4 regions of the Brevibacterium sp. Z349TD_9 genome follow, and region 4 is predicted to be linked to each of the others. Evidence: predicted binding sites of a transcription regulator. Region 4 holds the regulator's gene; each other region holds the start of a gene.
The links. The regulator LexA, encoded in region 4, represses DNA repair genes until DNA is damaged. The targets are predictions, from matches to a motif close to TCGAACANNTGTTCGA.
Positions count from the first base shown of each region.

Region 1: the regulator LexA is predicted to act here: its motif matches at 3,378-3,393, upstream of AC0VYB_RS06015 (Rv2578c family radical SAM protein).
Region 2: the regulator LexA is predicted to act here: its motif matches at 3,686-3,701, upstream of AC0VYB_RS02690 (HNH endonuclease signature motif containing protein).
Region 3: the regulator LexA is predicted to act here: its motif matches at 2,784-2,799, upstream of AC0VYB_RS00320 (HNH endonuclease signature motif containing protein).

Region 1 is NZ_CM149680.1:1,338,669-1,344,637, forward strand. Features, by position in the region: gene AC0VYB_RS06000 (MgtC/SapB family protein) at 1-640, opposite strand, end outside; gene AC0VYB_RS06005 (NADPH-dependent FMN reductase) at 787-1,359, opposite strand; gene AC0VYB_RS06010 (DsbA family oxidoreductase) at 1,432-2,169, opposite strand; gene AC0VYB_RS06015 (Rv2578c family radical SAM protein) at 2,317-3,369, opposite strand; gene AC0VYB_RS06020 (NCS1 family nucleobase:cation symporter-1) at 3,713-5,230, shown strand; gene AC0VYB_RS06025 (aspartate/glutamate racemase family protein) at 5,263-5,969, shown strand, end outside.
Region 2 is NZ_CM149680.1:627,006-632,974, forward strand. Features, by position in the region: gene AC0VYB_RS02685 (ABC transporter ATP-binding protein) at 1-1,267, shown strand, start outside; gene AC0VYB_RS02690 (HNH endonuclease signature motif containing protein) at 1,349-3,589, opposite strand; gene AC0VYB_RS02695 (hypothetical protein) at 3,945-4,457, opposite strand; gene AC0VYB_RS02700 (GNAT family N-acetyltransferase) at 4,483-5,205, opposite strand; gene AC0VYB_RS02705 (FAD-dependent monooxygenase) at 5,447-5,969, opposite strand, start outside.
Region 3 is NZ_CM149680.1:69,244-75,212, forward strand. Features, by position in the region: gene AC0VYB_RS00305 (PhzF family phenazine biosynthesis protein) at 1-482, opposite strand, end outside; gene AC0VYB_RS00310 (M50 family metallopeptidase) at 767-1,507, shown strand; gene AC0VYB_RS00315 (HAD family hydrolase) at 1,882-2,565, shown strand; gene AC0VYB_RS00320 (HNH endonuclease signature motif containing protein) at 3,028-5,397, shown strand; gene AC0VYB_RS00325 (nucleobase:cation symporter-2 family protein) at 5,582-5,969, opposite strand, start outside.
Region 4 is NZ_CM149680.1:2,568,400-2,574,368, reverse strand. Features, by position in the region: gene AC0VYB_RS11995 (ATP-dependent DNA helicase) at 1-1,333, shown strand, start outside; gene AC0VYB_RS11990 (hypothetical protein) at 1,365-1,607, shown strand; gene lexA (transcriptional repressor LexA) at 1,993-2,748, opposite strand; gene AC0VYB_RS11980 (LysM peptidoglycan-binding domain-containing protein) at 2,991-3,314, shown strand; gene AC0VYB_RS11975 (histidinol-phosphate transaminase) at 3,324-4,457, shown strand; gene hisB (imidazoleglycerol-phosphate dehydratase HisB) at 4,565-5,161, shown strand; gene AC0VYB_RS11965 (hypothetical protein) at 5,158-5,760, shown strand; gene hisH (imidazole glycerol phosphate synthase subunit HisH) at 5,757-5,969, shown strand, end outside.

The DNA.
Region 1 (5,969 bases), 1.2 Mb from region 4:
TGTGCAGGGGGCGCTTGCCGTCGAACCTCACATCGATGCGCACCATCGTCACCCCGTCCTCGTCCTCGAACCGCTGGGAGTCGAGGATCGTGTTCTTGAATCCCATCGAGCTCGCGACGGCGAGGATCTCTCGGAGGATCCCACCGCCGTCACGGTAGACGATGCGAAGGAGCTTCCCGTGATCACTGTCGGGGATCCTGCGGATGAGCGGGGCGACGACGAAGAGCGTGAGGAGGTGGAGTGCCGTGAGCATCGTCGCGAGCCCGAGCATTCCCGCCCCGCACGCCATGCCGACGGCAGCAGCCACCCAGATCGTCGCCGCCGTCGTCAGCCCGCGGACCATGTTCCGGCCTTTGAAGATCACACCTGCGCCGAGGAAGCCGATCCCCGAGACGATCTGCGCGGCGATCCGCGAGGGGTCGAGCTGGACGTCGCTGTCGAGGACACCGGAGAAACCGTAGGCGGAGACGAGCGTGAACGCGCACGTGCCGATGCCGACGAGCACATGCGTCCGGTAGCCCGCGCTCTTCTGCCGGAACTGGCGTTCGAAGCCGATGAGCGAACAGAGCACGAAGCTCGCCAGCAGCAGCACTGCCTCGGTGAGCGCGGTCGGTCCCAGGAAATCGGTGTAGGAGCCCATGATGGAACTCACCTTAGTCCTGCACCGCTCGGTTCGGAACGCCGGACGAGCAGAGACGGCAGCCCGACCCCGCACTGCGCAGGATCGGGCTGCCGTCTCCGTGCCTCAGAGTTCCGGTGGCTCCTGAGCCCCGGCCAGCGCTTGGCTCAGGCCTGTGGGGCCAACGTCCGGTCGAGAGCCTTCGCCGCGGTCTCAAGCTTGTCAGCGTAGCCCTGGACGATCTCCAGGGCATCGACGAGGCGACCGTCCGCGCCGTACGACTCGCGGGGAACGGTGATCTCGACGTTGTCGGCGACGAGGTCGACCCCGATGAATTCGAGAACCGAGCGCAGCTGCGCCCCGGACATCCCGCCCCCGTGCCCGCCATAGCTGACGATGAGTGCGGGCTTGTCCCGCCATTCGGCGAAGAGGTAGTCGATCGCGTTCTTCAGCGACGCCGGATAGCCGCCGTTGTACTGCGGGGTGACGAAGACGATTCCGTCCGCTTCGGAGACAATTTCGGCCCAGGCCTTCGTATGGGCGTTCTGGTAGTTGCCGAGAGCCGGCATCGCCGGCTCATCGAGCATCGGCAGCCTGAGGTCGGCGAGATCGACGATCTCGACGCGGGCGCCGGTCGCGTCGGCGATGACCTCGGACACGGCGGCCGCGATCTGGTCACCGACGCGGACCGGTCGCATGCTGCCGACGACGATGCGGATGAGTGGGGCGGAATCGTTCACTGTGGGGGTGTCCTTTCGGAGGGATGGAAGTGGTGCTCAGGGGGAGGGACGAGGAGTTGGACCGTCGGAACCTCAGTCGCAGCCCTCAGGGCCGCACACAGCACCGCTGGGCGCATCGGCACCGTCGGACGCATCGGCGGCTGTGGAGCCGGCACCGGACAGGACGGTGAGCGTGGAGCTCTCCTCCCATGCGGTGTCGAGGGCGCGGGAGAACGTCTCCGACTGCTGGGCCCCGGAGATCCCGTACTTGCGGTCGATGACGAAGAACGGCACCCCGTTGGCGCCGAGTGAGCGCGCCTCGGCGATGTCGGCTTCGACGGCGCGCGTGTACTCATGGGATTCGAGGACCCTGCGGGTCTCGGCGGGATCGATTCCCAGACTCTCACCCACCTCGGCGAGGTAGTCGATGCTGCCGATGTCACGACCGGTCTCGAAGTGTCCGGACATGAGTGCCTCCTCTGCCTCGGCCATGACGCCGTGGGTCTGCGCGAAGTGGAGGAAGCGGTGTGCCGTGAAGCTGTTGGCGACGACGACGGAGTCGAAGTCGTACGAGAGTCCTTCGCCAGAGGCCTGCTCGCTCACCTGCGCGAACATCTGCTTGACCGCCTCCGGGGGCATGCCCTTCGTCCGGCTGAGGTAGGCGGCCTCTGACTCCTCGACGTGATCGGGGAGCGAGGGGTCGAGCTGGAAGCTGCGCCACCGGACCTCGACCTCGTCCTTGTGGGCGAACCCCTCCAGCGCGGTCTCGAAGCGTCGCTTGCCGATGTAGCACCACGGACACGCGATGTCCGACCAGATCTCAATTTTCATGACACTTTCAACTACCGGTCAGCGCGCGTTATTCCCCGGGCGAACAGGTGTGAGCGCGGTCGCCGCCGATCGGTCGGCGGCGCTCAGATATCGGGTGTGGTCAGCGGCCGGTTGGGGTCAGGGGCCGGTGGGATGGAAATCCGGGGCTCAGAAGAGGGCGGCCTGAAGCTGCGGGAGGCCTTCCGCGCCGATGGCGATCGAGGACGTCCCGGATGCGGACCGGTCACCCCTGGTGCCGAGCGCCCCGCGCTCGCCGTAGTCCTCGTCCCTCGACCCGCGCAGGCCGTAGCGGTCGATGAGCGGATCGATCCGTGCGCGCAGCCACGTCCGGTACTCCTTCGAGGCATACGGCGAGTTCGCATACATCCGTCGGTAGCGGGGGAGGAGCTCGGGATGTTCGCGCCCGAGCCACTCGAAGAACCACTCCCGGGCGCCGGGCCGCATGTGCAGGGCACCGTAGACGACCCGGTGTGCCCCGGCCTCACTGATCGCCCGCAGGGCCGCGTCGAGGTGCTCGCGGGAGTCGGTGAGCTTCGGCAGGACAGGCATGATGAAGACCGTCACCCGGAACCCGAGGTCGGCTGCCGCACGCACGGTCGCCAGCCGCGCGGTGGTCGTCGGCGTACCCGGTTCGATGGCCTGCTGCAGGGTGTCGTCGTGGACGGCGATCGACATGCCGATCTCGACGGGGACATCCTCGGCGGCGCGGGCGAGCAGAGGGAGGTCTCGCCGGAGCAGAGTGCCCTTCGTGAGGATGGAGAGGGGCGTCGCATGGTCGGCCAGGGCCGTGATGATGCCGGGCATGAGACCGTAGCGACCCTCGGCGCGCTGGTAGGGGTCGGTGTTCGTGCCCAGGGCCACGAGCTCGCGCGACCACTTCGGCTTGGCCACCTCGGCGGCGAGGACCTCCGGTGCGTTGACCTTGACGATGACCTCGCGGTCGAAGTCCTCACCCGCGTCGAGGTCGAGGTAGCGGTGGGTGCTCCGCGCGAAGCAGTAGACGCACGCGTGGGAGCACCCGCGGTAGGGGTTGATCGTCCACGAAAAGGGCATCCCGCTCGACTTCGGCACCCGGTTGAGCGCCGACTTCGCGAGGACCTCGTGGAAGGTCATCCCCGCGAACTCCGGAGTGCGCACGCTGCGGACGAGCCCCTTGACTCCGAAGAGCCCGGCCACCTTCTCCTGCTCGTTCCACCGCATGCCAATATTCGAACACGTGTTCGAGTCCGTGTCAAGGGGCTGTCCGCCGGGGTGCTCGCCCGTGGGGGTGCGGGCGCGCCCACCTCGCGCCCTTCGCTCACCATTCGGACAAATGGTATGCCAAAAATACAGATCCGCAGCGTGCGCCGTGGCGGCCATCCGCCCAGGTGCGGACCGTCGGGAGCGACGCTTGCAGTCGGATTGTTCGCAGACGAAAGCCTCTTTCTTCATTGCGGAAGAACTGTGACCCACGTTACGCTGAACCGGTCAGCAATCATCACCATGACCCTGTGGATCCTCGTTTGGTATTCCAGTGTTATGCCGTCTCGGATGCGAGTGCCCCATGGCGACGACAGTGACCTCCGACCAGCCGAATCCCGAGCGCCTCGGGCCGAGCCCCGAGCAACTGGCGGCCCACCGGATCAGCCCGCGGTTCTACAATGCCGACCTCGCTCCCTGTAAGAAGGAGGGCCGCAGCTGGACGGCCTACAGCGTCTTCTCCCTCTGGGCCAACGACGTCCACTCGCTCGGCAACTACGGCTTCGCGCTCGGACTCTTCGCCCTCGGCCTCGGTGCGTGGCAGATCCTCGTCGCCCTTCTCGTCGGCGCCGCCCTCCTCTTCATCCTCCTCACCCTTTCGGGAATCATGGGGCACAAGACCGGGGTGCCCTACCCGGTGATGAGCCGCATCGCCTTCGGCATCCACGGCGCCCAGCTCGCCGCCTCGGTGCGCGGAATCGTCGCGATCGCATGGTTCGGCATCCAGACCTACCTCGCCGCGAACGTCCTCAATGTCCTGCTGCTCACGTTCCTGCCGGGTCTGCAGTCATGGGCCGAGGTCGAATTCCTCGGACTCAGCGGCCTCGGCTGGTTCTCCTTCACCCTGCTCTGGATCGTCCAGGTCATCATCGTCAGCTACGGCATGGAGATGATCCGCAGGTACGAGGCGATCGCGGGACCGATCATCCTCCTCACCTTCGTCTCCCTGGCCGTGTGGATGCTCGTCAGGGTCGACTTCCGGATCTCGTGGTCGATCGACGATCCGCTCACCGGGTGGGAGATGTGGGTGCAGATCCTCGGCGGCGGTGCGCTGTGGGTGGCGATCTACGGCACCTTCGTCCTCAACTTCTCCGACTTCACCCGCTCGGCGAAGACCCGCGGCTCGATCGTCGTCGGCAACTTCTGGGGCATCCCCATCAACATGCTCGTCTTCGGCCTCGTCGTCATCTCGCTCGCCGGCGCGCAGTACACGATCGACGGCACCGTCATCACCTCACCCGCCGACATCGTCCAGGCGATCGGCAGTCCGATCCTCCTCGCGCTGGCCTCGCTGTCCCTGCTCATCCTCACCGTCGCAGTCAACCTCATGGCGAACTTCGTCGCCCCGACCTACGCCCTGACGAACCTCTTCCCGCGTCATCTCAACTTCCGCAGCGCCGCGATCATCTCGGCGATCATCGGCTTCGCCATCCTCCCGTGGAACCTCTACGACTCACCTGTCGTCATCGTCTACTTCCTCGGCGGCCTCGGTGCCCTGCTCGGACCGCTCTTCGGCATCATCATGGTCGACTACTGGCTCGTGCGGAAGACGAAGGTCAACGTCCCCCAGCTCTACACCGAGGCGAACGACGGCGAGTACTTCTACCACCACGGAGTCAACTGGCGGGCGATCGGCGCATTCATCCCCGCGTCCCTCATCGCGCTCATCCTCGCCCTCGTGCCGGCCTTCTCCTCGGTCTCGGAGTTCTCGTGGTTCTTGGGCGCCGGGCTTGCCGCCGTCATCTACTTCGTCATCGCCCGCCGCGACTTCACCTTCCGCGAGGTCGACGGCGAGGAGATCGCCGTCCCGACCGCACACTGACCCGCACACACCCACCTGACCCGGAGAGACCCATGAGAATCCTCGTCGTCAACGTCAACACGACCGCGTCGATGACCGACGGGATCGCCCGAGCGGCACGGGAGGCCGCGTCGGCGGACACGGAGATCATCGGCCTGACCCCGAGCTTCGGTCCCGAATCCTGCGAAGGCAACGTCGAGAGCCACCTCGCGGCACTCGGCGTCATGGACGCCGTGCTCGGATACGACGGTGAGTACGACGCCGTCATCCAGGCCGGCTACGGCGAGCACGGCAGGGAAGCCCTGCAGGAGCTCCTCGACGTCCCCGTCGTCGACATCACCGAGGCGGGTGCGACGCTGGCGATGCTGCTGGGCCGCCGATACTCCGTCGTCACCACCCTCGACCGCACGGTCCCGCTCATCGAGGATCGGCTTCTGCTCGCCGGGCTCGACCGGCACTGCGCCTCCGTGCGCTCCTCGGGGATGGCCGTCCTCGACCTCGAGGCCGATCCCGACCAGGCCGTCGACGCGATCGCGGGTGAGGCCGCCGAGGCGGTCGATCGTGACCGTGCCGAGGTCATCGTCCTCGGGTGCGGGGGTATGGCCGACCTCGCCGAGGTGATCGTCGACCGCTGCTCGGTCCCCGTCGTCGACGGTGTAGCCGCCGCCGTCAGGCTCGCCGAGTCCCTCGTCGGCCTCGGACTCTCGACCTCGAAGGTGCGCACGTTCGCGCCGGCGCGACCGAAGCGGATGACCGGGTG
Region 2 (5,969 bases), 1.9 Mb from region 4:
CTACCGGGAGCAGAGGGCCGCGTTCGGCAGGCGAGCCGGGCGCCTCCTCGGCGGGTTGACCGGAGCGGGGACGCTGCGTGCCTTTCGCGCCGAGGCGGGGGAGCTGCGCCGCATCGATGCGGCCTCCGGTGAGGCGCGGGACCTGTCGATCGGCGTGTTCCGCTTCCTCACCCGGGCGTTCAGTCGGAACAACCGCGCCGAGGCGGTCGTGCTTTCCCTCATCCTCATCGCCGGTTTCGCGCTCGTGTGGTTCGGGGAGTCGACCGCGGGTGCGGTGACGACGGCGGCGCTCGTCTTCCACCGTCTGTTCAACCCGATCGGGGCGCTCGTCGGCCTCTTCGACCAGGTGCAGTCCGCCGGTGCGTCCCTGACCCGGATGGTCGGTGTCATCATCGAAGCCGAATCCTCGCCGAGGCGGGAGGCCGGGGTCGATCGTGCTGCCGGTGGCGCGGACGGCCTCAGTGTCTCCTCGGGCTCTTCGGTCCGACCCGGCCCGACACTCGTGCTCGAGGACCTCTGGTTCACCTATGACAAGGATCCCGCCTCGGCCCATCAGGTGGTCAGAGGAGTGAGCCTGCGCATCGAACCCGGTGAGGTCGTCGCCGTCGTCGGCACGACCGGAGCCGGGAAGTCGACGCTGGCGCGGACCGCCGCCGGCTTGTCGGTGCCGACGCGGGGCCGAGCCGAACTCGTCGTGTCGGGCGGCGATCCCGGCGCAGGTGAGACATCCGAATTCCGCGTCTCCTTCGACACGCTTCCCGAACCGGTGCTGCGCTCGCACATCGCGATGGTCGCGCAGGAAGTCCACACCTTCGCCGGAACCGTGCGTGACAATGTCGCCCTGCCGGTGCCCGGCGCCGGGGAGGACGAGATCGCCTCGGCTCTGCGGGCAGTCGGTGCGACGTGGGCGTTCGAGCTGCCCGACGGGCTCGAGACCGAGGTCGGCGACGGAGGGACACGGCTGAGCCCGGTCCAGGAGCAGTCGTTGGCGCTGGCGAGGCTGGTGCTCGCCGATCCTGATTTCGCGATCCTCGATGAAGCGACTGCCGAGGCCGGGTCCGCCGGAGCCCATGTCCTCGAACAGTCGGCCAGTGCTGCACTTGAAGGCCGCGGTGCCCTCGTCGTCGCTCATCGTCTCAGCCAGGCCGAAACGGCCGATCGGGTTCTCGTCATGGAACATGGCCACATCGTCGAAGAGGGCACGCATGCCGACCTGGTGGCGTCGGGTGGTCGGTACGCCCGTCTGTGGGAGGCGTGGTCGGGTTAGGTTGCTCGTGCGGATCACATGGACGTGTGCAGATCACGTGGACGTGTGCAGATCACTTCGCAGATCGCATGAGGAAGGGAATCAGAACGGCGGTGGTCCGCCGGGATCCCAGACCCAGCGCTTCTTCCGCGGCTTCTTGTAGATGATGTTGCCCTCCGCGGGGACCCATCCGGCCGCTCCGTCTCCGCCTGCGGGCTCCGGGCATTCATCGGCGAATCGTTCGTCGCCCGGTGACGGCGGCGGTTCCTGCCCATCATCCGAGTCGATCGGATCTGTGACGATGGCCTGCATGAGGCGGGCCTGCTCGACGTCGACAGGGTTGTCCCCTGGAGAGAAGATCGCTTCCACACCGTGGGCGAACCGGTATTCGAGCACACCGGGACAGTCCATGCGCACCGCGTATCTGCAGTCGGTCTTCGCCTGGTGGTGGAGTTTGCACAGCGGGTGGAGGTTGCCGAAGACGGTCAGTCCTCCCGAGGCCGGATTATCGTGGTCGAACGGGATGATGTGGTCGACTTCCGACGTCTCTGCTCGACGCCGGCATCCGGGCACACTGCACCATTGCCATTGGGCGACGAGCGTCTGCCTCACCTGAGCGGGAATGTAATAGGACATCGCCTTCGCATCGATCGGGGTGCCGGTCGCAGGATCGGTGAGGATCCGCGTCCACGTCGAACATTGGCCGGCGATCGCCCGAGCCATCTCCGGCGGGATGGGCGAACCGTCGGAAAACGTGCCGGGCAGATCAGCGAGGCCGGCGAGCGAGATGAAGGGCACCGTGGTGATCATCTTCGACTGGCCGCCGAGCCAGAACGGCGTCGTCGGCATCGTCAGACCCAGGTAGAACGCGTATCGGCCCTGTTCGTCTGGATCGGAATCCTCGATCCGGGTCATTTCCCCCTGCCTTGCGTCCGGAGAGCGAACGGAACCATCCGGTCCATCGTCATCCGTCGATCGAGCACCTCCGACCGTCCGGTTCTCCGTGTCGGGACCAGTGCAGTCGACTACGGGCGCACCGCCGACGGGTACTGCGTCGTCGACAGGAATGACATTGCCGAACGAATCGGTGGCTGCTGCCTGGGCAGGAGCAGCTGTCGGTGCGTCGTTGAGACTGCCGGCCGTCGGGGCGACGGGATCACCTTCGTCGACATGGACGCCGCCGAGGCTGCTGGGGTCGATTCCGACGGATCCGACGGCAGTGCCGATCGCCTCGGCGATGTCATGGACGGTGCGGGCATTCTCCAGGTCGAGAGGGATGTCGCGGCTCGAGTTCTGCCCGGTGTCGGTGTCGTGTGCGCGGATGTGGATGCGAGCCTGCGGGATGGTGCGGGTGATGATGTCGAACATCAGGGCGTCGATGCTGCGGTCGTCGTCGATGATCGCTCCTGCGGGCATCTGGTCGGTGAACGCCGCAGTGTTGCCGTTGCGGATGGCTCTCGCGAAGGCCTCGATGCGCAGGTAGCACGCTTGAAGTTCGGCTGACGGTCCGGTGAGCGTCAGGCACGCGGTGCCGTCGGGGAAGGTGGTGATGCCGACTCGACGACGCTCATGGGCCGCCTCGGTGCGCTCTTCCTCGGGCTGGACGATCGAGACCTTGAGAGACAGCGACTTCCTGAAGGTCTCGACTGTGATGTCGGCTCGCCGCTCCTCGAGGTAGCAGTCGATGACGGGGAGGCGCTGGAGCTGGAGGTCCTGGCACATGCGGGTCGCGGCGATCGCATGCTCGATGGTGAACTCGCCGGCGAGGCAGCGAGCGTAGAACTTGGGCAGCCCGTGAACGAGGGTCATCGCCGCAGTGACGTGAGCGTAGGTCGCGGGGATCGTCGAGCCGCGGATCGCCGAGAGCTCGGCGATGTCCTCGGCATGGGAGAGGGAATGGACCCACCCGTAGATGGTCTGGGTCTCCCGGAACTTCGGAAACCCAGGGAGGGGTGCCGGGACAGTGAAATCAGACGCCGAGGTGGGGGCGGCTTCGGGATCCCCGGCAGCGGGTGAAGGAGCCGGGTCGGGATCGACCTCGGAGACCCAGTCGGCCTCGGAGCCGTGTGCCCGGGCGTGACGGCGGGCGGTCTCGGTCAGCGATGCGTGCCGGTACGGGGATTCCGGAGAGGGGTTGAGGAGATCGAGGTGAGCGATGACATCGTGGAGGAAGAGGGATGCGGTCGTCTCCCACGCGGCCAGCTGCGCGCGATCGCAGGCGCTGTAGACGGAGAGCGCATCAGCATAAGGGGAGTCAGGATCTATGCGGAGGCGGCGAGGATCGGGAGGCTCGTCATCGGCGGCACCGCAACCGGCCCCTAGGGGGTCCGAAGGATCCTTCATCGCCGTTCACCTGCCTTTCCACGTCAGTGTGGATCGTTACCCTTAGTGTAGACCGCATCACAAATCGTGTCAATACATATTTCGAAACTGATCCGAACGAAAATTTGGTTGAACTCATTATGCTCATCGAAAATCGCAGGCTGACTCTCGTGAGATCGGGCTGCGTTTGGGACCGCGATCGAGGGCTGCGTTCGGGGCCTCGATCGGGGGCTGCGATCGGGCACGCCGGACGTTCGGCCACGCCAGAACCGCTCGGCACGGGCGCACGAGTACGCTCGGCACGCGCGCACGAGAACGCCCTCCCACCTCGGCGAGCGAGGGGAGAGGGCGGTGGAACCGGCCGCAGGGGAGGCGGTCAGTCCTCCTGGTAGGCGTTGTCGATGGTCTCGGGCATGCCGTCGATGACGTCGACCTCTTCGACGCCGTCGTCAGCGAGGGCGTCGACGTCGAGGTCGTCGCCGCTGAGTTCGGCGACCTCGGAGTCGTCGTCGCCGTAGGAGACCATCTCGTCGCCGTCGCGATTGCCCTGCTCTGCGGCGGTGATCGGGTCGGTGTCGAGGTCGCCGTCGAGCGCGGGGGCGTCCTGTTCGTCGTCCCAACCCGCATCGTCGATGAGCGCATCGTCGGCACCTTCGATGCCGGTGCCCTCGGGACCTTCGGCGCCGGGTTCGATGTAGGGCTCGTCCTCTTCTTCGGAGTCGGCTTCGAAGTCGGGATCCTCGGCGTCGGCCTCGGCCGCGTCCGCGGTCTCTTCGAGTCCGTCGAGGTCGACGCCGGTGGGCTCGGCGTTGTCCTCTTCCGTCTCCTCCGCATCGAATTCGTCGTCCTGCGTGAGGAAGTCGGCGTCGTCGGTGGGATTCTCGCTCATGATCGCTCCTTGAATCGGGTCGGTTTCACCTCATTGTCGCACTGTTCCCCGCACGTGCACATGGGTGCTCTCGCCGGTCGCAGCGGTCGGCGCGATGGCAAACCATCGGCAGTGTGGGTTGCCGTTCGCAGCGGCCCGGGCTGCCGTTCGCGGTCGCTCGGCTGACTTTCCCCCGTCCGCGATTGTCTGGGCTGACTCCCACTGTCCGCTGCGGCCTGGGCCGTCGTCCGCGCTGGCTGGGCTGCCGTCCGCGATTGCCCGGGCCGTCGTCCGCGCGGCCTGGGCTGTCGTCCGTGTGAGCCCGGCTCGTCGAACAGCGCAGCCGCATGAGTCCCGCGTTCGTCGGTGCGAAGCCGCACGCGTCGAAATAGAACTCGCGGAGGTGATCGTCGAAGTCGACGTGGAGCCACTCGCAGCCGGCCGCGGTCGAGTGCTCGCGCGCGATCTCGATGAGTCGGCGTCCGATGCCTCGGCGACGGGCGCGCACGGCGACCGCTGTGTCCTCGATGAACGCGTGGACGCCGCCGTCCCAGATGATATTGACGAAGCCGACGAGCCCGACGGCGTCGCGGGCCGTCACCCAGCCGAGGCTGAGCGCCTCGAGGTGGGTGAGCCAGTCGTCGTCGAGGACCCGGTGCTCGAACGCCTCGGCGTGGAGGATGTTGATCTCGTCGTTGGTCACCTCGCCGCGCCACTCGAAGGCGAGAGACCGATCTGTGACAGGGGCAGAGCCGTCAGGAGTGGTCATTGCATGGGCCCTTCTCGATCGGTGCGTTCATGAGCGCATGCTAGCGCCACTGCGCGAAGTCCGGGACAGCGTTGAGCGAAGTCCGGGATTGTGCAGCGCAGATCGCGGCACTGCGCAGCACACGTCCGCGAACCCCGGCGAGTCAGCATCGGCATGATTCCCGCGGCATGCGGCGAGCCCCGCGAGGATCCGCGGGGCTCGCCGTCGGTGGCAGTGAGGCTGGTTCAGGCGCTCAGCCCACTCACACCACCGCCCGGTCTGATTCGATCGTCGCCCGCTCCGGCGCGTCGGTCGCCCGCTCCGATGCGGCGGCTGCCTGGTTCGGTGCAGCGGCAGCGCCGCTCCGCGCGGCCGACGTGTTCTGCGCGGCCGACCCGCTCTGCGCGGCCGACTGCGGTGAGGCGAGGATCGCATCGAAGACGCGGTTGAGCTCGTCGGCGGCGTCGGCCACGGAATCGATCGACCGGTAGGCGACGTAGCGGTCCGGGCGCACGATGACGACGCCCTCCGAGTTGATCCCGCGGTTCTTCATCCATGCCATCCGCACATCGACGTAGTCGCTGCCTTCGAGCCCGACGGTATGAGCCCTGATCCGCAGGCCGCGGTCAGCGGCGATCTGCTCGGCGGCGGCGACCCAGTCGTGACCGTCTTCGCCGGCAAGGACGAGGAAGTGTCCGCCGTCGACGAGACTGCTGAGGGCGAAGCGCTCGTTCGACTTCTCGACGAAGGCATGGGGGAGCGGATGACCCGGTTTCGTCGACGGT
Region 3 (5,969 bases), 1.4 Mb from region 4:
TGGTCGAGGATCTCGGTCCGGTCGATGCCGAGCGCCGAGGCGATGGCTGCGACGTCGTCGTCGGCGAGCGGTCCGGAGCGGAGGAGCTCGGGAGCGGCGAAGGAGAGGTCGGCAGTGGTGGTCGTGCTGCTGTCGGGGCCGCTGCGGCGGAGGTCGACGAGGCCGACGCCGCACTCCTGGACGACCGTCGTCGCGCTGTGCGGGGTGCCGCCGGCGGCCAGCCATGCCGCGGCCGAGCCGAGGGTGGGATGCCCGGCGAAGGGCAGTTCGCGGGAGGGGGTGAAGATCCGCAGGCGGTAGTCGGCACGCTCATCGGTGGGCGGGAGGACGAACGTCGTCTCCGAGAGGTTCGTCCAGTTCGCGATCTGTGCCATCTCGTCGTCGGCGAGTCCCTCGGCGTCGAGGATCACGGCGACGGGATTGCCTCGGAAGGGCTCGCGGGAGAAGACATCGACCTGGGCGAACGCGCGACTGCGGGGCATGGGGGACTCCTCATCGTCATGGCTGACCTGTTCCCATCGTAGTGGGGCAAGCTTCGCTTTCTCACACAGCCCCCGGACCTCCGACGCAGAAAGGGGACTTGTCGATCGGGCTCGTCCGTTCCGGCACCGCCGACAGTGCTGACTGCCCGACCTGTGGACAGCCTCCCACCGAGCTGAGCGCGCCACTCAGACTCCGTTCCTAGACTTGGGCGCTCAGGACTGGGTCCGGACTCGGCGCTCAGGACGGGGCCGGGACGGGGCGAGCGAGGATCGACGAGGTGACGATGGATCTCAGGCAGGGCGTGGAGACGTGGTGGGAGGCCATCACCTCCGGATTCGGACGCGGGGACGGACTCGAGCTCGGGCCGACGCAGCTGCTCATCATCCTCGGCGTGCCTCTGATCATCACGATGACGCCGGCGATCTGGCGGTTCTTCGGGCTCTTCGTCACCTTCGTCCACGAACTCGGTCACGCCTTCGCGGCGCTGACGACCGGACGGGTCGTGCGCGGGATCTCGCTCAACTTCGACCACTCGGGGCAGATGAATTCGTTCGGTCGGGTCGGATTCTCCGCAACGTGGGCGGGATTCTGGGGATATCCGGCACCGGCGGTGCTCGGGCTCGTCCTCATCACCTCGGCGATCTACGGCTGGGCACCGCTCGCGCTCTCGCTCGGTGCGCTCGTCCTCCTCATCGCGCTCATCTTCATCCGCAACGTCGCCGGCGTCGTCATCGCCGTGTGCACGGCAGTGGCCGCGCAGTTCCTCGTCGTCTTCCTGCCGCCCGAGTGGATCGCGGTCTTCGTCGCCGGGCTCGGCGTCGCGCTCGCCCTCGGCTCGCTCAAGGACCTCGTCAAGGTCATCCGCGTCCACACCCGCCGTCGGAACGTCCAGCAGTCCGACGCGTTCATCCTCAGCCGCGGCTCCGCGATCCCCGCGGGCGGCTGGCTCACCCTGTTCGCCCTCGTCATCGTCGGGTGCGCGATCGGGTCGGGACTCCTCATCTACTCGGCGTTCGTCGTCTGATCCCCTCGCCGAGGCGGGGCTTGCCCCCGAATCCCGACCGTCGTCGGGATCCCTGGTCAACCGGGGTTCCACCGGACTGGATCTTCCCGGTGATCCGAGTTTCCTCAGGCGCCGGAGTTCCCAAGGAGCCCTCGTTCCCTAGGGCCGGGGTTCCGCGGGTGGCCGGAGGTCCCCGGGCCGCCGAAGATTACAGGGCGACCGGGCGACCGCAGTCACTGGGGACCGGGCCACCCCAACGGCGATGCACGATTCGTGCGGGCGGGCACAGCCGCCTCGGCGAGGGGATGCTCCACCTCCCCGCCTGGACGGTCGGCAGGGACCGGTGCACGGAACCCCTGCGTACGGCGCCCACGGTGGGATGACAGAATCGGACTATGGATCTGAGCCCGAAGTTCGCTGCCGTGCTGTTCGACTGTGACGGCGTCCTCGTCGATTCCGAGAGCATCACGAACGAGGTGCTGCGCGGGATGCTCGCGGACATGGGATGGGACCTGACCCAGGAGGAGGCCGTCGCCCGGTTCGTCGGCAAGATGCTCCGCGACGAGGCCGACGTCATCGAGGAGCACACGGGCGTGCGGATCGACGCCGACTGGCTCGCCGACTTCCGACAGCGACGCAACGTCGAGCTCGAGGCCCGCCTCGAGGCGATCCCCGGCGTCGTCGACGCCGTCCACATCATCGAGAAGGCCTACCCCGGCAGGCTCGCGTGCGCCTCGAGCGCCGACCGGCCCAAGATCGAACTGCAGCTGAAGAAGATCGGCCTCTACGACGTCTTCAAAGGACGGATCTTCTCCGGCATGGAGCTGCCGCGGTCGAAGCCCGCCCCCGACGTCTACCTCGCCGCCGCGCATGCGCTCGGAGTCGACCCCGCCGAGGCGGCCGTCATCGAAGACTCCCCGACCGGCGTCATCGCGGGGCGGGCCGCCGGATCCTACGTCTTCGGCTTCTGCCCGCCGTCGCCCGTGCACCAGACGCCCGAGACCCTGCTCGCCGCCGGCGCCGACGCGACCTTCGACTCGATGGCGGAGCTGCCGGGGCTGGTCACGCGCGAGGGGTGAGGGCTGGGACTGGGTTTCCCACCTGTCCGCCTCTGATTCCAGAACGACGAATTGCACTCTGGGCTGCCGATTCAGCCTGCTCGGACGTGCAGTCGGCCTGCTCGGCCGTTCAGTCGGCCCGTCCTTTCAGCCTGCCGATAGGTTGCCCCAGCCTGCCGATTGGCAGCCGAAAATCACTGAGCGTCCGAAATTCAATGAATTCGACGTTCGAAGAGATTTCGAAAAAAGGATTGACACGATTTGTGACGTGACCTACACTGGAATCAACGATCCACACTGAAGTGGAAAGGCAGGTGACCGGCAGTGGAGGACCCTTCGAACCCTGATGGGGCCGCTTGCGATGCCGCTGGTGGTGACCAGCCGAATCAGCCGCGCACTCCTCGTTTCGATGTCGACCCCGATTCCCCGTTCGCCGACGCCCTTTCTGTCTACACCGCCTGTGACCGCGCGCATTTCGACGCGATGCGGACCACTGCCGGGCTGTTCCTCGACGAAGTCATCGAGCACCTCCGCCTGCTCAACCCGCGGCCTGATGAGCCCTATGCACATGCGTCGTTCATCGACACCGCCCACAGGTATGAGGTTCCCGAGAGCGACGAGCTCGAAGGCCCTTCGAACAGTGGTGCGTCTGCGGAGGCTGTGACCGACGAGGGTGAGTCCGCGAACTCCGATGGCCGTACCGACGAAGCGGAGTCCTCGAACGCGGACGGACCCACCGATGCCTCCCCCGACGAAGCAGCTGTCGGCGCTGCCGGCGAAGCAGCAGTCTCTGCAGCAGGACTCGGTGGAGCAGGACTCGGCGCAGATTCCCCGGAACCCGAGCATCTGCCGGGGTTCCCGCGGTTTCGGCCGGACTCGACGTTCTACACCTGGGTGCACATGTACTCCCACACCGAGGACCTTGCCGAATTCGCCACCGTCCTCGGCGCGACGACCTCGCGCACCTACAGCCACGTGACCGCGTCGATGATCCTCGTTCACGGGTTGCCGCAGTTCTATCAGCGCTGCCTCGGCGGCGAGTTCACCATCGAACACGTCAACGTCGCGACGCGGCTGTGCCAGGACGTGCGCTTCGCACTGCTGCCGAACATCGACGACTACCTTGCCGGGAGGCGTGCCGACATCACCCCGGAGACGTTCGCGAAGTCCCTGGGCACACGGATCAATGCGATCCAGCCCGAACCCGATCGTACGAAGACGGCGCACGAGAAACGACGGGTGTCCATTACGACGTATCCCGACGGGACTGCCAGCGTCTCCCTCGTCGGACCCGCGGCCGACCTGCAGGCCTACTATCTGCGGATCGAGGCATTCGCGAAGGCGATCCGCAACGGCAACACAGCCTGTTTCGCCGACCAGCTGCCCGAGGGTGCCGTCATCGACGACGATCGTGCGATCGACGCGCTGATGTTCGACATCGCCACATGCACCCGTCCCCAGGTCCGCATCGAAGTCCTCGCGGAAGACACCGAAACTGGGGCGACGACGACTCGGCAGATCCCGCTCGACCTCGAGCATGTCCGCAGCGTCGACGACATCGATGATTCCATCGCCGAGGCGGTCGACACCGCCACGAGCATCCCGGCCGGCAAGAGCACCGCTTCGGTCGGCGGCGGAACCGGGGACGGGGCCGAGGACGGCGCCCGGGCCGGCGCTGACGGACTCCGCGCCGACGGACTTCGCGCTGACGGACTTCCCCATGACGGTTCCGGCAGACTTGCCGAGTCCGATGGCATCGTCGCCGAGGATTACGAGCTGGACTCCGGTTCGGTCGTCGATCGCGACGAACAGGGTCGCAGTCGCATCAAAGTGCTCGTGTCGATGCCGACGGGTCCGTACTGGTTCGCCCTGCAGGCGAAGATGATCACCACCGTGCCCTGTATGACTCTTCTCGGACAGTCCGACCTGCCCGGCGCCTTCCCCGATGGGTCGCCGATCCCGGCGGAGACGGCGAGGGCGATCGCTGGCCAGTGCTCGACCTGGACCAGGATCCTCACCGATCCTGCCACCGGTACTCCCATCGACGCCAAGGCCAAGAGCTACTACATCCCGCAGTCGGTGCGACAGACGCTGGTGACGAAATGGCAGAGATGCACGATGCCCGGCTGTCGACGGCGAGCGGAGTCCTCCGAAGTCGATCACATCATCCCCTACAACCACGATGATCCGGCCACGGGCGGACTCACCGTGTTCGGCAACCTCCACCCGCTGTGCAAGAAGGACCACCAGGCGAAGACCGACGGGAAGTACTCGGTGAGCATGGACGAGAACGGCGTGCTGGAGTACCGATTCCCGCACGGAATCAGGGCGACGGTGGCTGCAGGGGACAACCCTGTCAACATCGAGAACGCTCGGCTGATGGGCGACGCGGCTCGGCTGATGGGCGACGCGGCTCGGCTGATGGGCGACGGGGCTCAGAGCGTGAGCGGGAACGTGGGAGACGCTCCAGCGACAGACGATGGCGCGGGCACTGTTTCGGAACGAGGCAGCGCTGCGGGTGGCGACGGTGGCTCGGAGCGCGACGGTGGCTCGCATAGCGATGCAGTCACTCCTGTGCCGGAACCGGGTGACACCATGTTCGCTGAGGAGTGCCCTGGGCCCGAAGGAAGCGTCGGCTCTCCAGGCTGGGTGAGCGCGCCGGAAATCTCCCCGTGGCTGCTCCGGTGCCGTGAGGGTGAGGACTCAGGCGATCCGACCATGGCGCACACGAACTCCCAGGAGCGAAACTCTCGGAATCCTGGCCCCCAGAATCCGGGCGCTCGAAAGTCGAACCCACAGAACTCGAAGGTACGGCGCTGGGTCTGGGACAACGGCGAACCCCCGCCGTTCTGACCGGCCTGTTCCTCAGTCTTTCGACCAGGCCCGCTTGGCCACCCACTCCCACGACTACTCGATAACCGGGTCAGATAACCGCATGACCGCACAACCACTCAAAGGGGGACGGCCCAGTCAGACTGACTGGGCCATCCTTCTCTGCACCGCTCTCCACCTTCGACAGGCTCACCGACCCGGTCTGTCAGCGGTCGGGCGTCTCCGTTCCCGTCTCCTCGATCACCCGGCGGACATCGTCACGGGTCTTGACCTCGCCGTTGCGGACCGCCTCGGCGATCTTCTCGTGCTGGTCGTCGGTGACGACCGGGACCTCCTCACCGTTGCAGTCGACGATGCGGCCGTCCTTGATGGTGTCGCCCTCGGCGAGGATGGCCTCGTGATCGAGCAGGCGCTGCAGGTCCTCCCTGCGGACCACGCGACCGGTGCCGGCGACGAACACCGAGCGATCGGAGCGGTCCTTCGACTTCGCGCCGATGTGGTTGAAGATGAGGTTGAGGAGGACGGCCATGATCGTCGCGGACGAGATGCCCGAATGGAGGATGATGCCGACCCACGACGGGAAGGCGTTGTAG
Region 4 (5,969 bases):
CACCAACCATGCCCTGCTCGCGATCGACGCGTTCGGGGAGAACGCCGTCCTGCCCGAACACGACGTCATCATCATCGACGAGGCACACGAGCTCAAGGACCGGGTGACCAATGCCCTGTCCGGCCAGATCAACACGGGCATGCTCTCGGCGGCCACCTCGGCGGTGCGCAAGCACACCACGGTCGAGGACGGCGTGACCGCGATGCTCGACACCGCCTCGGCGGCCTTCGAACGCGCCACCGCCGGGGTGAGCGAAGGGCTCATGCTCTCTTTGCCCGAACCCCTCGCCCTCGCGCTCACGCAGATCCGCGACTCCGCCCGGCAGATCATCAACGACATCGGCGGACGCAGCGAGGACGCGGACGCCGGCCGGCAGATGGCGAAGGCCCGGTGCCAGGAGATCTTCGAACTCGCCGAACGCTTCTGCGACCCCGGCAAGAACGACGTCGTGTGGCTGAGCCGCAGCACCTTCCGCGAGCGGGAGACGACGAACCTCGTCGTCGCGCCCCTGAGCGTGGCCGGGACGATGCGGCACGGGATCTTCGAAGAGTCAACCGTCGTCGCCACCTCGGCGACCTTGTCGCTCGGCGGGAACTTCGACGCCGTCGCCGCCTCGCTCGGTCTCGTCGGCCCCGACTCGCCGAGGTGGGACGGCCTCGACGCCGGATCGCCGTTCGACTACGGCCGGCAGGGCATCATCTACGTCGCCTCCCACCTGCCCAAACCCGGTCGCAGCGGGCTGAGCGAGGAAGCGCTGGCCGAACTCGAAGCCCTCGTCACAGCCTCGAAGGGCGGGGCGCTCGGACTCTTCTCGTCCCGCGCGGCTGCGAATGCCGCGGCCGAGCACCTGCGGGACCGGCTCGATCTGCCGATCCTCCTCCAGGGCGACGACGGTCTGCCGTCGCTCGTCTCCCGGTTCGCCGCCGACGACGAGGCGTGCCTGTTCGGGACGATGTCCCTCTGGCAGGGCGTCGACGTGCCGGGCCGGACGAACCGGCTCGTCATCATCGACCGGATCCCCTTCCCGCGCCCGGACGACCCTCTCATGCAGGCGCGGGCCCGGGACGCCGACCGGCGCGGGGTCAACGGGTTCATGGCGGTGAGCGCGACGCATGCCGCGCTGCGTCTGGCGCAGGGTGCCGGTCGGCTCATCCGGTCGACCGGGGACAAGGGCGTCGTCGCGGTCCTCGACTCGCGTCTGCGCTCGGCCCGCTATGCCGGCTACCTCGTCAGTTCGATGCCGCAGATGTGGCCGACGACGGATCCGGCGGTCGTGCGCACAGCACTCGGGCGCCTGGCCGCGACGAAGGACGAGGACGCCGCGAAGAAGTGACGGCGCGGGGCCGGGTGGTAAAGTTCGCGCCATGGCTCGCAAGCGGAAGAAGAAGCCCTATCGGAAATACTGGCTGCCGTGCTTCCTCTCGGGTGTCGTCCTTCTCGCCGGAGGGGGAATCGGCTTGCTCATGGGTGCCACATATCTCAACGTCTGGCCGATCGTGCTCTTCGTTCTGGGCGGTCTCGCCATGGTGTTCACCCTGGTCGCATTGTTCCATGACGGGGAGTGGACGGAGGGCTATTCGACTGCCGACTCCATGACGGGCATATAGGGGCGGTTCGTGTCAGCCCCGAGGCGGCCATTCATCCCCGCAGTGGCACAACCTCCCCTCGGCGGTAAAACCTCCCCTTAGCGGCAAAACCTCCGCACAGTTTCACACCCCGCACCCGTAGCGCTAAATCCGCTGCTTGCACGGGGATGATTTGTCGCTCGAGGTGCCGGTCGGCAGAGCGCGAGGCCTGCGGCGACACGCACGCCAGCCGTCACCCGCCTGCCGGAGCATGCCGACTCGCCCCAGACACCCTTGCCCCGACCGCCGAGGCGCCCCAGACACGCCGAATGCCCACGACCACCAACGGTCGTGGGCATTCGCGTTTCCGGTCAGCCGCCTCGGCGAGGGGCGAGCCCACCCGCAGAGGCCCGCGAGGAACCCAACCTCAGAGCCGGCGGATGACGGCGACGACGAGGCCCATGATCTGGGCGTACGTACCGTCGATGGGGTCGTAGTCCTTGTTCTGCGGCAGCAGCCACTGGCGCCCGGCCTTGCGCTTGAGGGTCTTCACCGTCGCTTCGCCGTCGAGGAGGGCGGCGACGATCTGCCCGTTGTCAGCGGTGTGCTGCTTGCGCACGACGACCCAGTCGTCGTGGCAGATCGCGGCTTCGATCATCGAATCGCCGACGACCTTGAGGAGGAACATCTCACCGGAGCCGACGACCTGCGTGGGCAGGGAGAAGACGTCGTCGACCTCCTGCTCGGCGAGGATCGGACCACCGGCGGCGATGCGGCCGACGACGGGGACCTGGACAGTGTTGTTCGCGAGCTCCTCGTACTTCGCGCGCTCGGCCTCCTCCTCCTCGAAGGGATTGACGACCTCGATCGCCCGCGGGCGCTTGGGGTCGCGGCGGACGTAGCCGAGCCGCTCGAGCTGGGAGAGCTGATGGGCCACACTCGAGAGCGAGGCGAGACCCGCCGCCTCGCCGATCTCGCGCATGCTCGGCGGATAGCCGTTGGTGACGACGGCGCGCTCGATCGTCTCGAGGACGAGCCGCTGTCGGGGGGAGAGACGGAAGTCCCCGGCCCCGGTCGGACCGTCAGGGATCTCGACCTCGTCCTCTTCGCTGCGGGCCGCGGCGATCTCGCTGGCAACATCCTCGTTGCGCGGCCTGCCTCTGCCTCGTTTGCTCTGCACCATTGCTCTTTCCCCTTCGTTCTAATCCCGCCGTTTCCCACCGGTTGAACCGCCTCGAGAGACCTCGTGTCAGTGCCGCCTGGGATGGTTGTTCGAGATCGATCAACAACGCTGGTTCTCTCTCATTGTCTCATAAATGTTCGAGATGGACTGGACATTTGTTCGAATGATGTGTTGAATAGAACAGACGTTCTACCCATTGCGGGTGGAATAGTACGAAGAAAGAGGTAAATGCGATGTCTGTGATGAATCAGGAACTGCATCTGACCAACCGCGGCCGCCGTGCCGTGCGTCTGCTCCGCACCGCCGTGTGCGCCCTCGCGATCGTCGGCGGCACGCTCTTCTTCTCGACCCAGACGTTCACCGCCGAGGCGGTCGGCGGTGACGAGGTCATCGGCGTCGCCGCGGACTCCGTCGTCGTCGGCGAGGGCGAGTCGCTGTGGACGGTGGCCTCGAACCTCGGCCTCGACCGCGACACCCGTGACGTCGTCGCCGACATCGTCGAGCTCAACCACCTGTCCTCGCCCGTCGTCCACCCCGGCCAGAGCCTCGACGTTCCCCAGCGCTAAAATCGCTGTGTGGGAAACATCGAGTCTCTGCCAGTCCGCTCCGACCTCGTCGGGCGTGAGCCCTACGGCGCCCCGCACCTCGACGTGCCGGTCCAGCTCAACGTCAACGAGAACGCCTATCCGATTCCGGACGTCGTCGTCGAGGCGATGCGCACGGCCGTCGACACTCATCTGGCCGGACTCAACCGCTACCCGGACCGTGAGTTCACGGCACTGCGCGAGCACCTCGTCGACTATCTGACTGGCGTCAACGAGCGCGCGGGCACGGCCGTCGAGCTGCATCCTGAGATGATCTGGGCCGCCAACGGCTCGAATGAGGTCCTCTCCCACATCGTCCAGGCCTTCGGCGGTCCCGGACGCACCGCACTCGGCTTCACCCCGAGCTATTCGATGCACCCGCTCATCACGACGGGCACCGGTGCCGAATGGATCCATGCCGAGCGCGACGACGACTACGGACTCACCGCCGAGGCGGTCGCCGCCGAAGTCTCCCGCGTCGACCCGGACATCGTCTTCCTCTGCACCCCGAACAACCCGACGGGCACCTCGCTCGGCCTCGACGTCATCGAAGCCGCGTACGAGAACTGCTCGGGCATCGTCATCGTCGACGAGGCGTACGCCGAGTTCTCCCGCCCGGCGCTGCCTTCGGCGATGACCCTGTTGGCAGGCCGCCCTCGTCTCGTCGTCTCCCGGACGATGAGCAAGGCGTTCGCATGCGCGGGTCTGCGGCTCGGTTACGCGATCGCCGCCCCCGAACTCATCGACACCCTCCGCCTCGTCCGCCTGCCCTACCACCTCTCCGACGTCACCCAGGTGCTCGCGTGCACAGCGCTCGAGCACGCCGATCTCCTCCTCGGCAACGTCGACCGGCTCATCGACTCCCGGAACGCGATCTCGGCCCGTCTGGCCGAACTCGGCTTCACCGTCCATCCGAGTGATTCGAACTTCGTCCTCTTCGGAGGCATCGCGAAACCGGCCGAACTGTGGCAGAAGCTGCTCGACCGGGGGATCCTCATCCGCGACATCGGCATCCCGCACCATGCCCGAGTCAATGCCGGGACAGAAGCTGAGACGACCGCGTTCCTCGCCGCGATGAACGATATCGTCGCTGACGATCCCTCCACCCTGCTCAGCGCCCACTGAGTCGCCGCAGGTCGCCCCGGTTCTCAGCCGGGCGGTGACCCTGGGACAATGGGAAGCGCAGCATCCGCGCCGCACATGACGGCGCGGCACACGACGAAAGGCTCACTATGAGGCAGGCCCAGCGCGAGCGGTCGACATCGGAATCGACCGTGTCCGTCGCCCTCGATCTCGACGGAACCGGCAAGGCGGACATCGCGACGACCGTGCCGTTCTTCGACCACATGCTCACGGCGCTCGCGAAGCACTCGCTCATCGACCTCGACGTCACTGCCAAGGGCGACACCCACATCGACGTCCACCACACCGTCGAGGACACCGCGATCGTCATCGGCCAGACCCTCGCCGAGGCGCTCGGGGACAAAGCCGGCATCCGCCGCTACGGTTCCGCGTTCGTTCCGCTCGACGAATCGCTGGCCCGATGCGTCGTCGACATCTCGGGCCGCCCCTACTTCGTCCACGAGGGAGAACCCGAAGGGCAGCAGTACCACCTCATCGGCGGACACTTCACCGGGTCGATGACCTCGCACGCCCTCGAATCGATCGCGCTGCACGCGGGGCTGACCGTCCACCTCGACCTCATCCGCGGCCGCGACCCCCACCACATCGTCGAAGCCCAGTTCAAAGCGTTCGCCCGGGCCCTGCGCGAAGCCGTCGAACCCGATGGCCGCACCACCGCGGTCCCGAGCACCAAGGGAGTCCTATGAGCACCACCGTCGTCGTCACCCCGTTCGGGGTTCCCGACCAGCTCGCCGCCGCCTGCGTGCTCTCGAACATCACCGGCACGATCGTGCCCGTCGGCGACTTCACCGGCATCGTCCTCGCCGACACCGGAGTCGCAGCCGGCAACGAGGCGGCCGCGGCGATCTCGAAGCTCGCCGGCAAGCATGAGGTCCTCCTCCTCGTCCGCAGCGACGAGCAGATCGACGCCGGCCATTACCGCAACGGTGCCCGCGAATCCGATGTGCCGGCCGGGCTCGCCCTGCGCAACCTTCCCGACGTCGTCGAACAGCTCCTGCTCGAGACGACGACGGCCGACCAGGTCGAAGGCAACATCCCCACCTCGTCGATGTCGAAGCTCCAGGCGAGTGCCGCGACGATGACACCGGGCCGGGCGGCGCTGGCACGGACAGCGCTGCTGTGGATCATCGTCGCCGTCCTCGCCGGCATCGTCCTCGCCTTCGGCGTGAGCTTCGGGCTCAGCGGCAACGGTGTGGCGTGGGGCGTCGCCGTTCTCGGTGTCGTCGTCCTCGGATTCGCCCTCTGGCGGATCTCCCGAGTCCTGTCCGGAGGCCGGTCACGATGACGACGATCGCCGTTCTCGACTACGGAGCAGGCAACGTCCGCTCTGCCGTCCGCGCAGCTGAGGCCGCCGGCGCCGAGGTGAGACTGACTGCCGACCACGCTGACATCGAGGCCGCAGACGGGCTCCTCGTTCCCGGCGTCGGCGCGTTCTCCGCCGTCATGGCCGGGCTCGAAGGGGTCGATGCGCTCGACCTCATCAGAGCCCGCCAC